DNA from 4 places in the Pseudoalteromonas sp. SM9913 genome. Region 4 is predicted to be linked to each of the others. Evidence: predicted binding sites of a transcription regulator. Region 4 holds the regulator's gene; each other region holds the start of a gene.

Region 1 (5,298 bases), 1.4 Mb from region 4:
TTCAAAATTAATGCATAAGCACTCATAAACACTACACACTTACCTTAACGTAATAGTAAAACTAATACCGAACGTTTATATGTTAATATACATAAACAAAGCATTTCATTAACTTATAGAATTAATGGTTAATTAACATGCAACATTAAGTAAAAACAGAAAACCCCTGCTATTAGTTTTTTTAATCTGAAAATATAAATTTTCTAGTTTGAACAAATTCTGCCGCTTCGGTATTATTCTCCCATACCGAGCTAGCGCATTAAATGAAAGCTATTTCATTGAATCCAGTTCTTCGTAATATGATTTATTTCGTATTACTTTTTTACTTCTTGGGGTATGACCTCAATAAGTAAAACGTAGTTCCCTAGATTACTTCCTTAAACTTGTTGTTTGCCCGCATTATTTGCGGGCTTTTTTTTGCCCGCAATTTGTCAAATCAGCTACACTCGGCCTCAGTAACGTTACAGCAGGCGCACAATAGCCTGATATGTCTTAACGCTCAGTGAATTATTGGCAAAGTAAAATACGTCTAAATTTAGCTTTTGCTCATACTAAAAAGCCACTGTCGTTAAAATGACAGTGGCTTTAGAAAGAGTCTAGTTATTCTGGTTATTTAATCTTTTTTAGGTAACAAGCCAAAATGGTGGTACGCATTATCAGAGACAATTCGCCCTCGCGGCGTACGCTGAATAAATCCTTGTTGAATTAAAAAGGGTTCAATCACATCTTCTATGGTTTCTTTCTCTTCGCCTATTGCCGCGGCTAAGTTGTCAAGGCCAACAGGGCCACCCATAAACTTTTCGATGATGGCGAGTAAATATTTACGATCCATGTAATCAAAACCGCTTTTATCAACGTCAATCATGTCGAGGGCTTGTTGGGCCACCTCAGCATTAACCGTACCGTCTGACTTTACTTGGGTGTAATCGCGCACTCGGCGCAATAAACGATTTGCAATACGTGGCGTACCGCGCGAACGTTTGGCTATTTCGGCCGCGCCATCGTCACACATTTCTAAACTAAGATAATGCGCTGAGCGCCCCACAATATGCGATAAGTCTTCCACAGAGTAAAACTCTAAGCGCTGAACAATACCAAAACGGTCACGCAGTGGAGAAGTTAATGATCCCGCACGGGTAGTTGCACCAATGAGTGTAAATGCGGGTAAATCAAGCTTAATAGAACGCGCTGCAGGGCCTTCACCTATCATAATATCGAGCTGGTAATCTTCCATTGCCGGGTAGAGTATTTCTTCAACTTGCGGGCTCAAACGGTGAATTTCATCAATAAACAGTACATCACCCTCTTCAAGGTTAGTGAGCAATGCGGCTAAATCGCCCGCTTTTTCAAGCACAGGTCCAGACGTGGTTTTAATATTTACGTTTAATTCGTTCGCCACAATATTAGCAAGCGTGGTTTTACCTAAGCCTGGTGGGCCAAATATCAATAAGTGATCCAACGCTTCGCTACGACTGCGCGCAGCTTCAATAAATATTTCCATTTGTTGCTTAACATGCGGCTGACCACGATAGTCGGCCAATAACTTAGGCCTAATAGCACGGTCTATGGTGTCTTCGTTGGTTTTTTCAGCAGCATCTATTAAGCGATCAGCTTCGATCATAATTTACTCACAGCATTGATTTCAAAGATTCTTTAATTAGAACCTCAGTCGACATATCGGGTTTGCTTACTGATTTTACTGCTTTTTGCGCTTGTGGCAATTTATAACCGAGCGCCACTAACGCCGAAACCGCATCATCGGCCGCATTATTGGCTATAGTTGCATCGCTCGCAGGCTCTATTACGGCGCTATCGCTAAATGGGGTAAATAAGTCATTACCCCAATTTTTTAATCTGTCTTTCATTTCGAGCACTAAGCGCTCTGCGGTCTTTTTGCCCACCCCTGGCAATTTAACCAAGGCAGTGGCATCTTCATTATTTACACAACTTACAAACTGCTGCGCCGACATGCCCGACAAAATGGCTAAGCCTAATTTAGGCCCTACTCCATTGGCTTTTAACAGCTCTCTAAATAACGCACGTTCGGTTTTATTATTAAAGCCAAACAATAACTGTGCGTCTTCGCGTACTACAAAATGAGTGTACACAATGGCGTTGTCGCCTACTTTAGGCAAATCGTAAAAACAGGTCATTGGCATTTGTACTTCGTAGCCAACGCCGCTCACTTCTAATAGTATTTCTGGGGGCTGTTTTTCAACTAACACGCCGTTTAAGCGACCTATCATTGTTATTTCCTTAGACGTCCTCTAACGGTTTTGCTTGCGCTACCCGCTAGTTTTATTAAATTTTGTTCAGAGTGGGCATGGCAAATTGCAATTGCAAGCGCATCCGCCGCATCGGCTTGCGGCGTACCTGGCAGTTTAAGTATGTTTTTAACCATATGTTGAACTTGCGATTTATCTGCCCCACCGTTACCCACAACGGCTTGCTTTATTTGCCGTGCTGAGTATTCAAAAACCGGTAAGTCGGCCATAGAGGCACCGACAATCGCAGCACCACGGGCTTGACCTAGCTTTAAAGCAGAATCAGGGTTATGCGCCATAAATACTTTTTCTATAGCAAATGTTTCAGGCGAAAATTGCTCTATAAGTTGCGTAATGCCCTGGTAAATCATTTTAAGTCGGGTGGGAAAGTCATGATCGGCTAATTTAATACAGCCACTGCCTAAGTATGTAAACTTGGCACCTTGATGCGCAACCACACCGTAACCCGTTAAACGCGAGCCCGGATCGATCCCTAAAATTATGGCCAAACAGCACTCTCATTATTGTTATTTATTAATAGTGCTAATAATGCCAGAGCACTGTATAAATTACCAGTACAAAGCAAAAACAAAAATGCCTACTTAAAAAGTAGGCATTTAAACGCTATTTGGCCGCAAAGTTTACGCTAAAGCGCGCACTAAGCTTTGAGTATTTTGTTTAAGCGTACGGGCAATCATAAAATAGCCTAACCCTGCTACAAACACGCCACCAGCAACGGGGCCAATAACCCAAATATTAGGATGCAGCTTACCTGCCAAATCAAACATTTGCTGCTGTACTATTAACAGTGCTATATCACTGAAAAATGCAGCCACCAGTCCGGCTAAACCGCCCAGTAATAAAAACTCATACAAGGTGGCATTCTTTATTAATCGGCTTTTAGCGCCTAACGTACGCAATATTACAATTTCTTGCATGCGCTCACCTAAGCTTGCTTGCACCTGCGATATAAGTACCAACGCGCCACACAACACCACAATAGCCAGTACAAAGCCAATAGCTAACGACACTTGCTCAATAGTCGATTGAATTTGTTTAACAAAGTTGTCTACATCAATCGCTGTAATAGTAGGGTATGCTCGCAATAGCTGGCTAAAGTCGCGCTTTTGCTCAGGCTCAATACGTACTGATGAAATATACGTGGCCGGAAAGCTGCTCAACACATCAGGGCTTAAAATAATGAAAAAGTTAGGTTTAAGCGTGGCCCAATTAACTTTACGTACACTGGTAATTTTAGCGTCGAACGACTGCGCACCAATTAAAAACGTGAGGGTATCGCCCATTTTCACATCAAGGCGCTTCATCATCGACTCTTCAAGTGAGGCCTCAGCTACTGCGTCATCGCCAAACCACTGGCCATCTATAATGTCATTTTGTGAGGGGACTTCGTTAAGCCAAGTTAAGTTAAGCTCGCGGCCAATGCCTGAGCGGGCTTCTTCGTCTTTTTTCTCGTTGTCTTGCAATGACACTTCACGTGCTACTGCTTCGCCATTTACTGCATTCACGCGGCCACGAATCGTTGGGTAAAACTCCGACACTTGAATGCCTTTTTGCGCTAAGTATTCATTTACCGGATCCAGCTCATTTTGCGTAATATTAACCAAAAAGGCATTAGGTGCATCGCTTGGTAACTGAGACTGCCAATCCGAAATAATGTCGTTTTTTAGCACAATTAAAAACAACAGTAATTTAATCGCTAGCGAAAAACTAATTAGCTGCACCGCATTAACGTTGGCGCGCTTTTGAATAGACGCAATAGCCAACGACCAGCTGTTACCTGGCTTTAAGCCAAGCTTTCGGCCCCCGCCAAATATTAATTTAGAAATTAAAAACAACACTAAAATAAGCGCAAGCGTTGAGGCAAATAAAATAAGGGTAATTTTAATATTGTTACTAAATAACCACATTAATAAAAATACCGTTAAGGCGCTAAGCCCTAAATGGATTTTACTTACCGCAAGGCGGTCGCCTAAATTACGGCGAAGCACTCTAAGTGGTGGAATATCAAATAAATCTAACAATGGCTTAATAGAAAACATAACCGCACAAATAACCCCGGTGCTAATAGCCACTAACCACGGTTTAAACCCTGCCATGGGCAGTTCGGTTCCCATGCTTTTTGCAAGGTAACCAGTTGCAACTTCTTGTAAACCGTAACCAATAGCAAGGCCAACGACTACCGCCATGGTACACACCATTAATAAGTGCATAAGGTAAATTTTGCGGATCATATCGCGGCTGCCACCTAAGGTTTTCATCATTGCGACTGGGTCATATTGGCGCTCACAATAGCGCTTAGCCGATACTGCAATAGCAACCGCGGCTAATATAATGCCCAGCAAACCTGCTAACAATAAAAAGCTTTCGGCTCTGTTTAAGCTATTTGAAATAGGAGACTGGCGGTCTTTTACACCATACCAGTTTTGGTTTTCTTTGAGTTGCGGCTTTAACCAATCGTAAAAACTATTGATGTCGTTTTCATCACCTGCATATAACTGGCGGTAAAATACACGACTGCCTGGCTGTATTACTTCGGTTTTTGCCACATCATCTATGTTTATGAGCACCCTACGGCTACTAGAGAACACATTAAATGGCGCGTCGGGTTCTTCTACAATCACCTTTTCAACGTTAAATAACGCGGCACCTAATTCAACTTGGTCGCCTACGTTTATGTTTAAGCTATAAAAAACTGACTCACTTAACCATACGTTACCAGGGCTTGGCGCACCGGGGGCAACCTCAGTTTGAGCATTCAAACCCGACTTAACTTTCAATTGGCCTTTAAGCGGGTAACTGTTTGATGCAGCCTTTACCGAGCTAAACTGCATTTGATCGTTTGCAAACAGCATAGTGTCAAAGTACACCATTTGTGCAGTTTGTAAGTTTTGTTGTTCTGCTTTGGTTATAAAGGCGGTATCTATGGCGTGATTGCTGGCAAGAACACGATCTGCTGCTATAAATGCACTGCTTTTTTGTGCAATACTTTGTGCAATTCGCTCAGTTACCATAG
Region 2 (5,298 bases), 790 kb from region 4:
TTAAATTGACTGCCTTCAATCAGTCGAGACGTGGCTTCATCGCCGTCAATATTTGGAAATACGTTATCAACTCCATCACGAAATAAAAGCTCATAGCCAATTAGTTCTTTATTGCGATCTAAAATAGGTTGCCGAGCAGCGTAAAAATACATATAAGATTCCGAAAGAGTAGAAATTGATTAACATTGTAATAATATATTGGAAAACATTCAAAATAGCATCGGTAAAATGAACATTATTAATAAAATACTATGGTTGGTTTGGTATTTCTTAATCTAATTTTATTGTTTTTCATTTTATTTGTTGCAAAAGTGAGCTAACCGATGGTTTTTTATCTACTTAAATGAGCGGGTTGGAGTTATTAGCAATTACCGTGTTATAGTTCAGTAGAAAGCTTTTATTCCAATACTGTCTTAATTATAAGATTTCAAGAGTCATTATTTGGATTAAAAGCCTGTTATTACTTATTTAAGTGGAGGCAAATTTGGAAACAGGAATGATTATTTCACTGGCATTATATTTTATTGTAATGCTGGGAATAGGACTATACGCATATAAGCAATCTACCAGCGATATATCAGGGTATATGCTAGGTGGTCGTAATTTAGCCCCCAGTGTTGCTGCCTTATCAGCGGGTGCATCAGACATGAGTGGTTGGTTACTTATGGGCCTACCTGGCGCAATGTACTTGTTTGGGCTTAGCAAGGTTTGGATTGCTATTGGCTTAGTGTTAGGCGCATGGGCAAACTATTTCTTAGTCGCCCCAAGACTGCGTGTTTATACTGAAAAAGCAAATGACTCTATTACCATCCCTGATTATTTTGCAAATCGTTTTGATGATAACAAGAATATCCTTCGTGTGATCTCTGCAATTGTTATTATTGTGTTCTTTACTTTGTATACTTCATCAGGCGTTGTCGCCGGTGGTAAGTTATTTGAAAATTCATTTCAGATGAGTTACGAAATGGGTTTATACATCACCACAGGTGTGGTTGTTGTTTACACCTTATTTGGTGGCTTTTTAGCGGTTAGCCTAACAGACTTCGTGCAAGGTTGTATTATGTTTATCTCCTTGCTTGCAGTACCTATCGCTACTTATATGATGCTTGATCAGCCATTTATGGATACTTTAGCAAATGCAAATTACCAGCAGTTGTTAAGTTCACCAAAAGCCAGTGAAATCCATTCATTGAATATGCTTGATTGGTTTGCTGGTGGTTCTACCATTGCTATTATTTCAGCGATGGCTTGGGGCTTAGGCTACTTTGGTCAGCCACATATTATTGTTCGCTTTATGTCTATTCGCTCAGTAAAAGAAATGCCAACTATGCGTCGTATTGGAATGTCTTGGATGACACTATCTGCGATTGGTGCGGTATTTACCGGTTTATTTGGTGCTGCCTTTATGATTGAAAACCAAATGCCAATTGCCGATAAAGAGACCATTTTCTTAGTATTAGCTGAACTTATTTTCCACCCATTAATTGCTGGTTTCCTACTGGCTGCTATTTTAGCTGCGATTATGAGTACGATTTCATCGCAATTATTGGTGTGTTCAAGCTCGCTTACTGAAGACTTCTACAAGATTTACTTAAACCGCGATGCCTCGCAAACTGAGCTGGTGTTAGTAGGGCGTATTAGCGTAATACTGGTTGCGTTATTTGCTATTTACCTAGCGTATGACCGTAATAGTTCAATACTTGATTTAGTTAGTAACGCATGGGCTGGTTTTGGTGCTGCATTTGGTCCACTTGTCTTGTTTAGCCTTTACTGGAAACGTATGAACTTAAAAGGGGCTATTAGCGGTATGGTTGTTGGTGCTTTAACAGTGCTTGTATGGATTTATGCGCCTATTACCATTAATGGTGAGAGCTTAAGCAGTGTAATTTATGAAATCGTCCCAGGCTTCATTTTAGCGAGTATTGCTATTGTGGTAGGAAGCCTTGTGACAGCTGAACCGAAAAAAGAAATTACTGATCTGTTTGATGAAGTTGAATCGTCATTGTAACTGATTAGCTAACGTAAAGTGTTGGTTTTTATAAATGCCAATCAGTTTAACTGGTTGGCATTTTTTATTAGCTTTAGCTGACCTTTAGCTATTATTATTTAAAGGCATAAAAAAACTGAATTCGAATACCGAATTCAGTTTTTTAATAATTACTATTGAGCTTTTGAAAGTACTAACTCGCTGCTTTATCTTTTATATCCGCAACGTTATCTGACTTTGTTTTTTTAGCTTTAGTGGGTACTTCTTTACCACCTTTAAGTACGGCCATAAAGTCGTCTTTACTTTTTGCAATCTCCAGCGCGAGCGACTCAACCTGTTGTTCACTTAGTGGCACATCTACTTTTTCAAGCATGAGTTCTAGTGACTCGGCAATATCGAGCATTTTGTCATAGGCATCAGCTTCTTTTTTAGTAGTAAACGTCATGCGCTCGACTCCGTTTCGTTCTACAACATATTTAACAACAACAGCCATGATTTCTCCTGCTTACTTACGTGGCAATATGATTAATTTAAATCATTAGATTACTGTTTTTATATACAGTACAAGCTTGCGCGTGGTTTTGCAAGCTTTAGCCTTAGTTTATCTGCAGCTTGGTTGACAATAAAGAGTAACTCTACTTTATTTATTAAGTCACTTTATAACGCGTTGCAGTAAAGGAGTCGCAAGGAGTGATTGTTACCGTTAGTACTTAGTAACCACAACGTTATGTAAAAGTGCTGGGTGTAAATAATCAACGAATGTTCATGTAAGAACACAAAAGGAAATAGTATGAAATTAATTAAAATCATCTCATTAGCCGCTGCTTTATGTTTATTACCTATGGGTAGCACCTTTGCGCAAAGCGATATGCTATCAGAGCAGATGCAATCAGCCGTGGTTAATATTAATACTGCTGATTTAAAACAGTTAATTAAGTTACCAGGTGTTGGCAAGAAAAAAGCACAGGCAATTATCGATTATAGAGAAACAAATGGTGATTTCTCATCACTTGAAGATCTAGCTAAAGTAAAAGGGGTGGGTAAAAAAATGCTAGCCAAACTTGATGGAAAGGTGGCGTTTTAACTTAAAAGGGCGCTATGCGCCCTGATTAAACTGTTTTAAGGCAGCACCAAGGTGCTTTTTAGCAAAATTAACATCTACGGGGGCGGTTAGTAGCGGGTAGCTTAAACCAGCCACAATCAAAAAGGGCACGAGTAGCCATCCTTCAAAAAGGGTAAATATTAAAAAAAATGGGCTTAGCAGCATAAGCTTTACAATACGCATTAACACTCTGTCACTAGGAGAGAGCATACTTAACGAGATCGCAATAACGGTTTGTCTTTGACGAACTTTTAAGTGTTTAAGTTCGTCAACGTGGCTTGAAAAAAAAGTAAACATATTAAAGTGACTTTTTAGAGATTAATCGACTGGCCACTAACGCAATAAGTGTGGCGGTAAACAATACAAAAATAACTTCCATCCATGCTGGCATACTTAAGCCTGCAAATTGCCAATCTATGTTTCCGCAATCACCGGTTGCCTCAAAAAATTGCGGTATCCAATGATGTAATGGCATAAACTCTGGAAAATTTGGCTCAAACTCACAGCTAAATGCGAAGGGGTCAGTGGTTGTTTGCATTTCAATGTGCTCACGAGCTATTAGTAACCCCCATACACTTGAAACCCCCCACACTGTATAAGCGACAATACGGACTACGAGGTTGTTTGGTTTACTGGCGCCAATAATACCGGCAAAAAGTAAGCCTAATACCGCGGTGCGTTGGTAAATACACATAATGCACGGTGCTAATCCCATGTTGTATTGAAAAAAGAGCGCGATGACTTCAAGCAGAAAAACAATCCCACTGAATAATAACCAAGGTGTACGTTGAGTACTTAGATTAGCAAGCCAGTTCATAACAAATCCGTATTTAAATAAGGGCTTAGATTATGACGTAGGATAAACAGCGGAGCAAGTAAAAGGGAAAAAGTGAGGAGCTATGAAATTTCCTAGCTCCTCAAAGTCGGGGAAGCTCTTAATGCCCAGAATTCGCTACAGGGATGTGGTGTTGTATTATCCCCCAGTCATAAAACAAACTGGTTATTTCACTCAAGCCAAAATAAGTCGCGCTTAACCCAACAAAGGTAAGCACAAAAGTGTAAGGTAAAGCCATATACACCATTCGACCGTAAGATAGGCGTAACACGGGAGCTAGTGTTGATGTAAGTAAGAATAAGAAAGCAGCTTGACCATTAGGGGTGGCCACGCTGGGTAAGTTTGTGCCGGTGTTTATCGCCACTGCAAGTAAATCAAATTGGTCTCGAGTTATTTGACCTGCTTTTAGAGCTGCAGCAACTTCATTTATATATACAGTGCCGACAAATACATTATCACTGACCATTGAAAGCAATCCATTAGCGATAAAAAACATCACCAATTGTAAGTGCCCTTCAAATGTTAGTACCCAAGTAATCACAGGGGTAAAGAGTTGTTGATCGATGATTACTGCAACCACACTAAAAAATACACAAAGTAGTGCAGTGAAGGGGAGGGCCTCTTCAAAGGCTTTACCGAGTTGGTGCTCTTCTATTATGCCGGCCGACGACGTGGCTAAAATAATTACCGATAAACCAATTAAGCCCACGGTTGCTAAATGTAACGCTAAGCCAGTAATTAACCAGATAGCGATAAGTGCTTGAATTGTGAGGTTCACTCTATCGCGTTTGGTGCGTTTTTTATCAAGTGTTTGTGCATGGTTTTTTAAAATAGCATGAATTGTTTCTGGCAGTTTTGCCCCATAGCCAAAGGTTTTTGTTTTTTCTAATAAAAAGGTTGTTAATAAGCCCGCAAAAAGCACGGGTAAAGAAACGGGCAGCATTCTTAAAAAGAACTCTCCAAATAGCCAACTTGCTCGCTCTGCAATAATTAAATTTTGTGGTTCACCAACCATAGTACACACGCCGCCAAGTGCGGTCCCAATCGAGGCATGCATGAGTAAATTACGTAAAAAAGCACGAAACTCTTCAAGCTCTTGACGGTTTACCTCTTTTACTTGGTTATCATCGTTAATATCGTGCTCACTAATAAAATCTTTTCCTGAGGCCACCTTGTGATAAATACTATAAAAGCCCATGGCCACCGCAATAACAACCGCCATTACAGTTAGGGCATCTAAAAAAGCTGATAAAAACGCAGCAGCTATTGCAAAGGCAAGCGATAAAACGGTTTTACTTCTTACTGAAACCACTAACTTGGTAAAAATATACAGCAGCAGATCTTTCATGAAATAAATACCGGCAACCATAAAAA
Region 3 (5,298 bases), 1.2 Mb from region 4:
AAAAGCAGCAACCCACAACCACAGCGGTCAAACCCGTTCGACCACCAACAGATACACCTGCAACAGACTCAATGTATGACGTGGTTGTTGAAGTACCGAGCATTGCACCTGCAATGGTTGCTGTGCTGTCGGCGCTTAATGCACGACCTAAACGCGGCATATTACCGTTTTTATCTGCTAAACCAGCCTTCTGAGTTACCGCAACTAACGTGCCTGAGGTATCAAACAAATCAACGAATAAAAACGCAAAAATAACACTCAACATCGACAGTTCAAACGCGGCACTAAAGTCCAGTTGCATAAAGGTCGGCATGATAGAAGGTGGCATAGCAATAACACCATGATACTCCACTAACCCCATAGACACAGCAATCGCGGTGACTAGTAAAATACTAATCAGTACGCCACTTTTAAAATCGCGATAAAGCAGTGCAGCAATAACAAAAAAGCTGAAAATAGCCAATAAAGGACCAGGCGAGGTAATATCACCCAACTGCACCAGTGTTGCAGGACTTGATACAATAATACCGGCACTTTTAAGTGCGATGAGAGCTAAAAATGCGCCAATACCCGTTGCTATTGCTTGCTTGAGCACCAGAGGGATTGCATTAATAATCCACTCTCGCACCTTAAATAAGCTTAGAATTAAAAATATACACCCTGACATAAATACCGCGCCCAACGCAGCTTGCCAGCTATAACCCATACCTAATACAACACCATAGGTAAAAAATGCATTTAATCCCATACCCGGTGCCAATGCCAGTGGATAATTGGCCCACAAACCCATAATAAAACACCCTATTGCAGCAGCAATACAGGTGGCAACAAAGGCAGCACCTTGGTCCATACCCGCTTCAGCAAGCATAGCTGGGTTTACGAATACGATATAAACCATCGTAATAAATGTAGTCATACCGGCAATACATTCACGGCGAACCGAAGAATCATTTGCACGGATTTTGAATAAGGCTTCGAGCATAATAAACTTGTGGTTGTAAAAAGTGGCGAGATTTTAGCATAAAAATAACTTTTTACAGGACATTTTACCTTGCTATATACTAAACTAGCTAAGTGATTAAAATAACAAACGAAGTAGCATGATCAAAACGACACCAAGTGGCCAAGACTTAGAGCAACAATTAGACAACATTCTTTCTTTTGTAACGCAACCAAGCGATGCAAATCTCCCTGCGAGCTCTAAAAACACCGATCAAGACACATTAAATAAAGCCCTTTATTACCTTAAAAATGAACAAGGCGCCTTAGCCGCAAAATGGATGCGTTTGGCAGCAATGGCAGGAAATTATCGCGCGCAGTTTTATTTAGGGCTGTTTTTTATAAAAGGACAAGGTGTGCCGCAAAGTGTATTTCATGGTGCTGCGTGGCTTAGCTTAGCCAGTAGTCAAGGCTATGAACCCGCCATAGAAGCAATGAGCGATATACGAAAACATATTAGTACCAAACGACTTAAAGATGCTCAATGCTACGCAGCCAGCCTGTATGAACAAATTCACCAGTTACAATTTTCACATTTGATCCCCTCTAGTAGCGAAAAATAATTTCACTGCCCTAAAACTCATTTCATCTGTAAATTAATTAAGCGTTTATAGCCAAAACAAGCACGCTTAATTAATTTAAACTACTGTATACCCCCTGTTCATCTGTATTTATTTGCTCCCAGCCTTAAAATTAATTCTGTGGGCATTAACTTTCAATAAAAATTAAACCATTGTTATATATAGATTATTTATATATTTATAGTAACTGTCGCGTTTTAAGATGAATAACTGTACAAAAAAATAGCAAAAAACACTTGCACCAAACAACTGTATAAACTACTGTATGAATGTACTGTATAAAAACCCAGTGAGTGAGAAGATTATGTTACAGCCAATTACCGTAAGAACAGTTAAAAGCTACCAGCAAGATGACCAATCAGATTGTGTTAACGTTGTACAAATTGAAGATGAAATTTCAGCAACGTTTGAGTTATTAAAAGTATTACACCAATACAACAGCCTAAACGCATGGACACTGTTAATAGCACCAGATAACGTACCGAGCAAAGCGCTACTTGATTCATGCTCAATTGATACCAGTAAATTACTGGTTATTCGTCAAAAGCATTTAGTTAATTTAGAGTATGTTTTAAGTTCTGCACTTCACAATGGAAATTTTGCCGCGGTGATCACCTGGACTGACATAATAAATAACCAACAACTGTCGCAGTTATCATTAAACTTGAGCCATACGCGCACTAAGTTGTATTGCTTTAGCAAAAAAAGCGCTCATTCTGAGATTTCACTTACGCAATAAGCTTGATAAACTAGCGTTTTAATACACAGTACATTTATCATGACTTCTAACGCCCTATTATGTTTTTGTGGCAGTCAGCAACCTTATGCTGATTGCTGCGAGCCTTTTCATTTAAAAACCAAACAGCCACACACACCAGAGCAACTTATGCGTGCACGCTACAGTGCTTATGCTGTTAAAAACGCGGTTTTTGTTCGTGAAAGTTATGCAAAAGAAAAACAAACTGAAAATTCAATTTCAGAAATTAAAGATTTTGCAAATAGTTGCCGTTTTATAAACTTAGCCGTATTAGACTCTGGTTATAATGATGAAACAGGATTTGTTACATTTAAAGCTCACTACTTTTATCAAGATTTATATTGCGAGTTGGCAGAAAATTCAAGGTTTATTAAAGAAGATGGACAATGGCGATACCTTGATGGTGAGATTACACCGGTTGCCGATATTAAAGTAAAACGTAATGATACGTGCCCTTGTGGCAGTAATAAAAAATACAAAAAATGTCATAGTGTATAAACTTCATCTACAAAAAATGGGCCACAAGGCCCATTTTCAAAAACTACACTAAACGCAAATTAGCGTTTTACTCGCCATCATCTTCATCGAAATCTTGACGCTGTGCAGGTCTTGCTAAAATCTCTAAGTAAAAAGAAGTTAAACCTTGCTTTTCAATTTCACTGATGTGATTGTTAATTTCAGCAACGTGAACCACTTGGGCTTCTTCAGCCGTGTTACCAAACTTACAATCAAATGCCCAGTAGTCGGCATCAACAGGTAAAGTTTTATTACGTTCTCTTTTCAAATATTTTTTCACTTCATGCTTTGCAGCATCAACCATACGAGGGTATTTGATTTTCTCATGATTCAGCGTGAATGTTTTCTTCATTACGTTCCTAATTACCTTGGTTTAATGATAATGGCATTTAATGTCATACCATTTGCGCCATTATAGCAATTGCATTTAAATTTTGGATGCTTTTTTATATTAAATCAGTTATTAAAATAAAGCACCTATAAAACCAATAGTTACTTACTACTATAAACACAGTTTATTACAATCAAATGGCATGTATAAAGCAGCAATTGAACACATATAATTAGGCACTAAACAAATGTAATGGCTGGTGGATAGCTTCATTTTGTAAATCATCATAAAATGTCACCGCATCCATTTGAGGGTTTGATAACTCGATGTTGGTATTTTGGATTCGTCGACGTACCGCTAATTCACAGTTATCAATGACAGTCAGTGGAATGTGGTTTTTATCATCACGAATATTAAATGGCTCAGGCTTTAAGCACTGAGTTAACTTTATATCACTCATCCCTACAGCGCTTCCCATTTTTGCTAAAAGCTCTGTGTTATTTTTACCAATTAACATATTAAAGGTATCTGGCGCTAATGGCTGCTTTGGACCTGCGCCAAATTGTTTACGCAGAGCATCTTCATTAGCTTGATAATGCTTAGTGTCACTTTTGGGTAGGTGGAATTCACTAAAATCGAGTGCATCGTGAGAGAGCATTGCTAATAAAAGTGCAAACTCGCCTCGGCGGTTTTCGTGCACACTTTCGTTAAGCCTTGTTTTTAACTGGCTCTCCGTGATTAACAAATCACCAATCTGCATAGACTTTAGCCTATTTAACTAATTAATAAGTATTTATCGGCTAAATTTGAATTTTCTTTAGCTTTTTTCTTTACTTAAATAAGAAGTTTGCTATTATCTGCCGCGTTGCATTGGAGGGGTTCCCGAGCGGCCAAAGGGATCAGACTGTAAATCTGACGGCTCAGCCTTCGCTGGTTCGAATCCAGCTCCCTCCACCACTTCTCTTCTCTACCTTATTTCTTTTTATTCAAATACCCACTGTAAACTCATACCATGATTGTTTAACCAGTTACTTGCTTGTTTATAATCTGAATAAAATAATCCCACACGTTGCCAAAATTGAGCGCTGTGATTTAAATATTTTAAATGTGCTAATTCATGAACAATCACGTAGTCAATGACCCATGTCGGTGCACTTGCCAAGTGTAAGTTGAAGGTTAGTTCACGCCTGCGATTACAACTACCCCAGCGACGTTTATACAATTGAATACGAATATTACTCGGTAGCTTTTCACCCATCAGCTGACAATAATCGTTAACTCGCATTTCAATATAACTTTCTAATTTCTCATGCAAAAACTGCTCTAGCAAACTTTGATACATTTGCGTTTGATGCTTTACACGTGAAGAAATACTCAGTAACAGCGTTTGGCTTTCATTGTGCTGCTGCCATTGAGTGCGTGCTGCGTTTTCAAATTGCACATTTACAGCTTCATTAAATAATTTAATACTCTGGGTTTTGAGTGGAAACTGTCGTGTATCGGCTTGAATTTGTTGCTTATGTAACTGAGCATCAATCCAGTCCTGTTTACTTAACAGCCATTCATTAATTTGTGTTTTCGTTACAAAATGGGGCGCATATACCGTAAGCTCACGTTGTGCGACTTTGATAGCCACTGTTTTTCTTCGCTTACTTCGCTTTAAAGTGTAATCCAACAATGAATGCTGCCTATTTATAATTAACCACTGGGTTTTATTTTACCTTGTACCATAACGGCTAATCTATAAATAATCCCTACTAAATGCCATTTTAATAACAATGGATTTAGTGCTACTCAATAAATAGTATGGTTTAGAGCTTAAAACACTTACGTTACTTTTGTAATTTATAACTCAATACCTTGTGATTATTATTGTATTTTATATTAGACTGAATTTAAGAGTTATTATGTGAATGATTGATGTTAGCTAATTTTTTTATAAACGAACCAGATCCAAGCCTAATTATTAATGGTGTATACGACCCAAGTTTAGTGACACTATCTATACTCACCGCAATTTTTGCAGCTTATTTTTCTTTGCACGTTATCGATTTAGCAAATAATACACATTTTAAATCTTATCGAAAGTTAGCCAATATAACCGCAGCCTTAGT
Region 4 (5,298 bases):
TGACCACCACATTAATGGCCCCCATAATCGAACTAATACCCATAATATGCACCGCAAACACAAACATTGCTGTGTTGTCGTTACTATAAGTGGTGGAAAGCGGCGCGTAAAAGGTCCAACCAAATGCAGGGCCACCACCGGGCATAAATAATGAAGCTAATAGGATTAAAAACGCAAACGGTAAAATCCAAAAGCTCCAGTTATTCATTCTCGGTAAGGCCATATCTGGCGCACCAATCATTAGCGGGATCATCCAGTTTGCCAAGCCGGTAAAGGCTGGCATAACCGCACCAAACACCATTATTAAACCATGCACTGTGGTCATTTGATTAAAAAAGTGAGGATCAACCAGTTGTAGGCCCGGCTGAAATAACTCAGCTCGAATAACCATCGCCATTGCCCCACCAATTAAAAACATGGTGAGTGAAAAAATTAAATATAAGCTACCTATATCTTTATGGTTGGTTGTAAATAACCAGCGCTTAAAGCCTGTGGCAGGTTGATGGGCATGATGAGCCTCATTGGTATTAGGTTGTTCTGCAATGCTACTCATTATTTAGCCTCCCCATCAGCATCCAGTGCCGCTTGTATCTCGCTCGGTTGAATTACATCACCAGTGTCATTACCCCACGCGTTGCGTTTATAGGTAATAACAGCTGCTATTTGCTTGATTGATAATTGCTTTGCGAAAGACTGCATAGCCGTACCTGGTTTACCGTGGAGCAAAATATCTATATGCCCTTTGATATCACCTATGACTATTGGGCTGCCTTTAAGAGCCGGAAAAACACCCGGCAAGCCTAATCCTGTTGGCTGATGGCACGCCGCGCAGCTCGCCATATAAACCTGCTCACCAAGCGCCATCAGCTCTTCTTTTGGTACAACTTGGTCTAATAACGCAGCGTCTGCTGCAGCTGCTTTTTGCTTGGCTTGTTTAGCCTCTGCTAACCACGTTTTGAAGTCTTCTTCTGTTTTAGCTTCTACCACAACAGGCATAAAACCATGATCTTTACCGCAAAGCTCTGCACACTGCCCACGGTAAGTACCAACCTCATTAATATTGGTCCATGTTTCATTAATAAACCCAGGGTTTGCATCTTTTTTAACGGCAAAGTCAGGCACCCACCATGAGTGAATAACATCATCTGAAGTCATTAAAAAACGTACTTTTTGATTAATTGGTAGTACCAGCGGTTTATCGACCTCGAGTAAATAATTCGGGTTTTTATCAGCAAGGTTGGTTATTTCATTTTGAGGTGTAGCTAGCATGGAATAAAACTCAACGTCCTCCCCCATATACTCGTAATGCCACTTCCACTGTGAGCCTGTAATTTTAATGGTGAGATCAGCTTTGCTGGCATCCTCCATGGCAATTAAGGTTTTAGTCGCAGGAATGGCCATAACAATTAATATGACAAAAGGGATCGCAGTCCACAGTATTTCTACTTTGGTGCTTTCATGGAATTGGGCAGGGACAGCCCCTTTAGATTTGCGATGATGAATGAGTGCCCAAAACATAATGGCAAACACGATCACCCCAATCACACAACATATTAAAAAAATAGTCATGTGCAGTTGGTATACATTATTACTTATATCGGTTACGCCTTTACGCATATTATATTGGCTATTAGCAAGCACATTCTGCGAAAAAACAAACAATATAAGCCACAAGGAAGAACTCAGCTTACCCATGTGACGGCTCCTTTGATGCTATTGCTGACGCAAAGCGAAGAGGCATACGGCTTAAACGCCTATTCGTTATTTTTATTTTTTATAAGGGTGCTGGATTTAGTAAATGTGTGTTCTCAAAACGACTAAGCTGTGAGTTATTTTTATTCCAGCTCTTTAATAACTAGTTAAAAAATAAACAATAAGCAAGGTGAGTATGAAAAATAAACAAGGTGTATTTTTTAAAATGCGCAGCTAAAAAAATAGCAACTAGTCAGGCAATTAATCTAAGAGTCAGGTTTAGTAAGGGGTGTATTGAAATTACAGGATAGAAATATAAAAAATTGTTAACTTAAAAAAGCAGAGTAAATTTGTTTATTTATAAAGTATTTAGTGATTTTATTTATGATAGGAGAAGCACTTAACAACATATAGTCATACATTTGATAAGTTAGACATTGTGCTGCTAACAAACCCAGCGCCTAATCACTATTAAGCGCTAAATTATGCTTTAATACTACATCCAGTCAGCGTTACGAATAACACCTACCGCTAAGCCTTCAATATTGAACGACTCATTTTCTAAATCGACCTCAATAGCTGAAAACTCATCATTTTCAGCATGTAAGAGTACTTTTCTGCCCGCTTTTTCTAAACGCTTCACGGTTACATCGTCGTCAACACGGGCAACAATAACTTGTCCATTTTCGGCAACTTGGGTTTTATGCACAGCAAGTAAATCACCATCCATAATACCAATGTCTTTCATACTCATACCGTTAACACGCAATAAAAAATCGGCCGCAGGTTTAAACATTAAAGGGTCAATTTTACAGTGGCTTTCTACATGCTGTTGCGCCAATATAGGCTCACCGGCAGCCACCCTGCCAATTAAAGGTAAGCCTAACTGCTCTGGCTCCTCTTCTTCAACAAGCTGAATGCCCCGACTCGCGCCTGGCTTCATTTTAATCACACCTTTTTTGGCCAGTGCTTTTAAGTGTTCTTCTGCAGCATTCGCACTTTTAAAACCCAGTGTTTGTGCAATTTCGGCACGTGTAGGAGGCATACCAGTGTCTTTAATAAACACTTTAATGAGTTCGAGTATTTGCGCTTGGCGTTTCGTTAATGGTCGCATACAACTGGTTTTCCATACAGTACAATTAACTGTGAGTATATACAGTTATTTAAAAATCGCAAATATAAATTAATGCCTTATATGCCGTTATCATCAAACAATAACCTACTTTAAAAGCAGGGTGATAAATGTAATTATTAGCAACGCATTATCATATTAATAAATTTTAATTCTCAATTACTTATCCAAGGAGCTAGCATGAGTATTTGGCATCAACCGATTACATTAGAGTTTTGTAAGCAATTAGATCAAGGTATTACAGGCCAAGGGACACTCATGAAAACCATGGGAATAGAAATCAGTGAAATTGGTGATGACTACTTAGTGGCAACTATGCCGGCAATTCCAGAGCATCATAACCCTATGGGTATCGTTCATGGTGGTGCAAATGTGGTGCTTGCTGAAACAGTAGCAAGTTATGCCGCTAATTTTGTGGTTGATTTCAATCGATTTTATTGTGTTGGCCAAGAAATCAGTGCAAGTCATTTAAAGGCATCACGCAATGGCACATTAACGGCCACAGCGAGAGCTTATCATATCGGCAAGCGCAGCTCGGTTTGGGATATTAAAATAACCAATAGCCGCAATGAGCTTTGCTGCGTATCACGTATGACCGCAGCCGTAGTAGAGCGAAAAGGCTAGTAAGTCAATTAACCAAGGTTGAAATTAAATTACTTTTCGAAAGGGTAAATAGTAATTTCTACGCCTGCACCAATTGCAGATATACGTAACAAGGTATCTGCATGTAAGGCTTGGTTAAAGCATTTTGGCGAAGTGCCAGACTCAAACCCAATATCGAAAGTTCTGCGTGAACAACTCAACCATTGCTTTAATGCATTGCGTGAACACGACTCGATTAACTCACACAAGTGATTAATCGCTTTATCTGGCGTGGTTATTTCACCTGCAACCTCAATGCGAGCAAGTTGACGGTATTCGTCTTTATCATAATGTAAAATAGTTGCGACCTTTTTTAAATCAGCAACTAATACGCTAATATCTTGCTTTGACTCAAGCTCTAGATCTACATTTAAAAATTGAATTTCCGACATTATCTCGTTTTTACCCTCTATTAATTTCATTGCAAACTTTAACGCAGTTTTACCGTTATACCAAATCAACAACGCAGGAATCACCTCATTAACGCATTTTTAGCGTTAGCCTCTGAATATTGCCCACTATTTACTCCTCAAAAACGCCCTCTACAAAATACGCAAATTAAAATTAAAGCATGCCGGCGGCAGTTTACTTTTTTATTCTAGGCCTTAAACTAGCCGCTCCTGTAGTTCACGTATGTGATGGATATGATTCGGTTTATTTTAGCTTTGTTGGCTTGCTGTGCTTGTTTTTCAGCAATGGGCGAACAATTTACGCGGTTTTCGAGTGCCAAAAAGCACTTAATTAATACCCTTCCCGAAAACGCTAAAAGTATTTATTGTGGTTGCGATATAAAAAAACAAGGCAAAAAGTTGGTACCCGACCCTACCCATTGTGGCTACGTGCCTCGCAACACACTAACCCGCTCAGGCAAAGTAAATCAACGTGCCCTGCGAATTGAATGGGAACATATTGTCCCTGCATGGGAATTTGGTCACCAGTTACAATGTTGGCAAGATGGTGGGCGTAAAAACTGCCGCAAAGTTAGCGCTAAGTTTCGCATGATGGAAGCCGATATAAACAATTTAGCCCCTGCAATTGGTGAAATTAACGCCGATCGCTCAAACTACCGCTTTGGCATGTTAGCCCAAAACGCGACGCAATATGGTCGCTGTGAGGTTAAAGTTAATTTTAAACAACGTGTTGTTGAACCGCCTGTTCATGCACGTAAACGCATTGCCGATGCGTACGCTTACATGCAAAAAACGTATGGTTTAAAAATTTCAGCTAAACAACAAAAGCTATTTAATGCTTGGCAACAACAAGCTTATGCTGCTAACACAAATAGTAAAAAGCTGTAAGTTTAAATTAAAAGCGTGTAACACACGCTTTTAATTAACCTATAACGCTTGGTGTGGTCCAAATATTTCGTAGTGAATGTTTGAGCTTTGCACACCTAAATCAAGTAGCTGGCCTTTTACGTAAGCCATAAATGATGCTGGTCCACACAAATAAAATGCCCCTTCGCTAATAGGTAATGATGCCTCAAGCACCGTTAAATCCATTAGCCCAGTGAAATCACACTCCTCGCCACCTTGATAAAACCAAGTAAATGTTTTTAGCTGTGGATGCATTGCCGTTTGCTGCGCTAAATACCCTTTAAATGAAAATTCGCGGCTGTTTTCACACGCGTGCAAATAACTAATCGCTTGATTTTTATCACCACTAAGTAGCGTTTGCAGCATCGCCATCATCGGGGTTTGGCCAACGCCTGCTGAAATAAGTACCACTGGAGTTACCTCATTTTTTAAAATGAAGTCTCCCGCTGGCGGGTATAACTCTACTCGTGCGCCTTGCTCTAGTGAGTGTAAATAATTAGACACCACGCCAGGCTT

What was found. Region 4 encodes LexA, which represses DNA repair genes until DNA is damaged. Its sites were predicted from a motif close to TACTGTATNNNNATACAGTA; they were not measured.
Region 1: the regulator LexA is predicted to act here: its motif matches at 2,823-2,842, upstream of ruvC (crossover junction endodeoxyribonuclease RuvC).
Region 2: the regulator LexA is predicted to act here: its motif matches at 2,532-2,551, upstream of PSM_RS10815 (YebG family protein).
Region 3: the regulator LexA is predicted to act here: its motif matches at 1,840-1,859, upstream of PSM_RS09095 (SulA-like leucine-rich domain-containing protein).

Annotation. Positions count from the first base shown of each region.
Region 1 covers NC_014803.1:1,261,040-1,266,337, reverse strand. The annotation lists gene ruvB (Holliday junction branch migration DNA helicase RuvB) at 614-1,621, opposite strand; gene ruvA (Holliday junction branch migration protein RuvA) at 1,629-2,246, opposite strand; gene ruvC (crossover junction endodeoxyribonuclease RuvC) at 2,249-2,773, opposite strand; gene PSM_RS05815 (ABC transporter permease) at 2,906-5,298, opposite strand, start outside.
Region 2 covers NC_014803.1:2,366,242-2,371,539, reverse strand. The annotation lists gene PSM_RS10825 (EAL and HDOD domain-containing protein) at 1-152, opposite strand, end outside; gene putP (sodium/proline symporter PutP) at 497-2,008, shown strand; gene PSM_RS10815 (YebG family protein) at 2,181-2,480, opposite strand; gene PSM_RS10810 (ComEA family DNA-binding protein) at 2,778-3,071, shown strand; gene PSM_RS10805 (DUF6170 family protein) at 3,084-3,386, opposite strand; gene dsbB (disulfide bond formation protein DsbB) at 3,388-3,906, opposite strand; gene nhaB (sodium/proton antiporter NhaB) at 4,025-5,298, opposite strand, start outside.
Region 3 covers NC_014803.1:1,999,687-2,004,984, forward strand. The annotation lists gene PSM_RS09085 (NCS2 family permease) at 1-982, opposite strand, end outside; gene PSM_RS09090 (tetratricopeptide repeat protein) at 1,101-1,562, shown strand; gene PSM_RS09095 (SulA-like leucine-rich domain-containing protein) at 1,885-2,319, shown strand; gene PSM_RS09100 (YchJ family protein) at 2,359-2,835, shown strand; gene PSM_RS09105 (DUF6172 family protein) at 2,903-3,205, opposite strand; gene PSM_RS09110 (VC2046/SO_2500 family protein) at 3,417-3,944, opposite strand; tRNA gene PSM_RS09115 (tRNA-Tyr) at 4,057-4,141, shown strand; gene PSM_RS09120 (M48 family metallopeptidase) at 4,167-4,859, opposite strand; gene PSM_RS09125 (PAS domain S-box protein) at 5,105-5,298, shown strand, end outside.
Region 4 covers NC_014803.1:3,160,434-3,165,731, forward strand. The annotation lists gene ctaD (cytochrome c oxidase subunit I) at 1-553, opposite strand, end outside; gene coxB (cytochrome c oxidase subunit II) at 553-1,695, opposite strand; gene lexA (transcriptional repressor LexA) at 2,189-2,806, opposite strand; gene PSM_RS14555 (PaaI family thioesterase) at 3,005-3,448, shown strand; gene PSM_RS14560 (hypothetical protein) at 3,478-3,858, opposite strand; gene PSM_RS14565 (endonuclease) at 4,111-4,764, shown strand; gene hmpA (NO-inducible flavohemoprotein) at 4,804-5,298, opposite strand, start outside.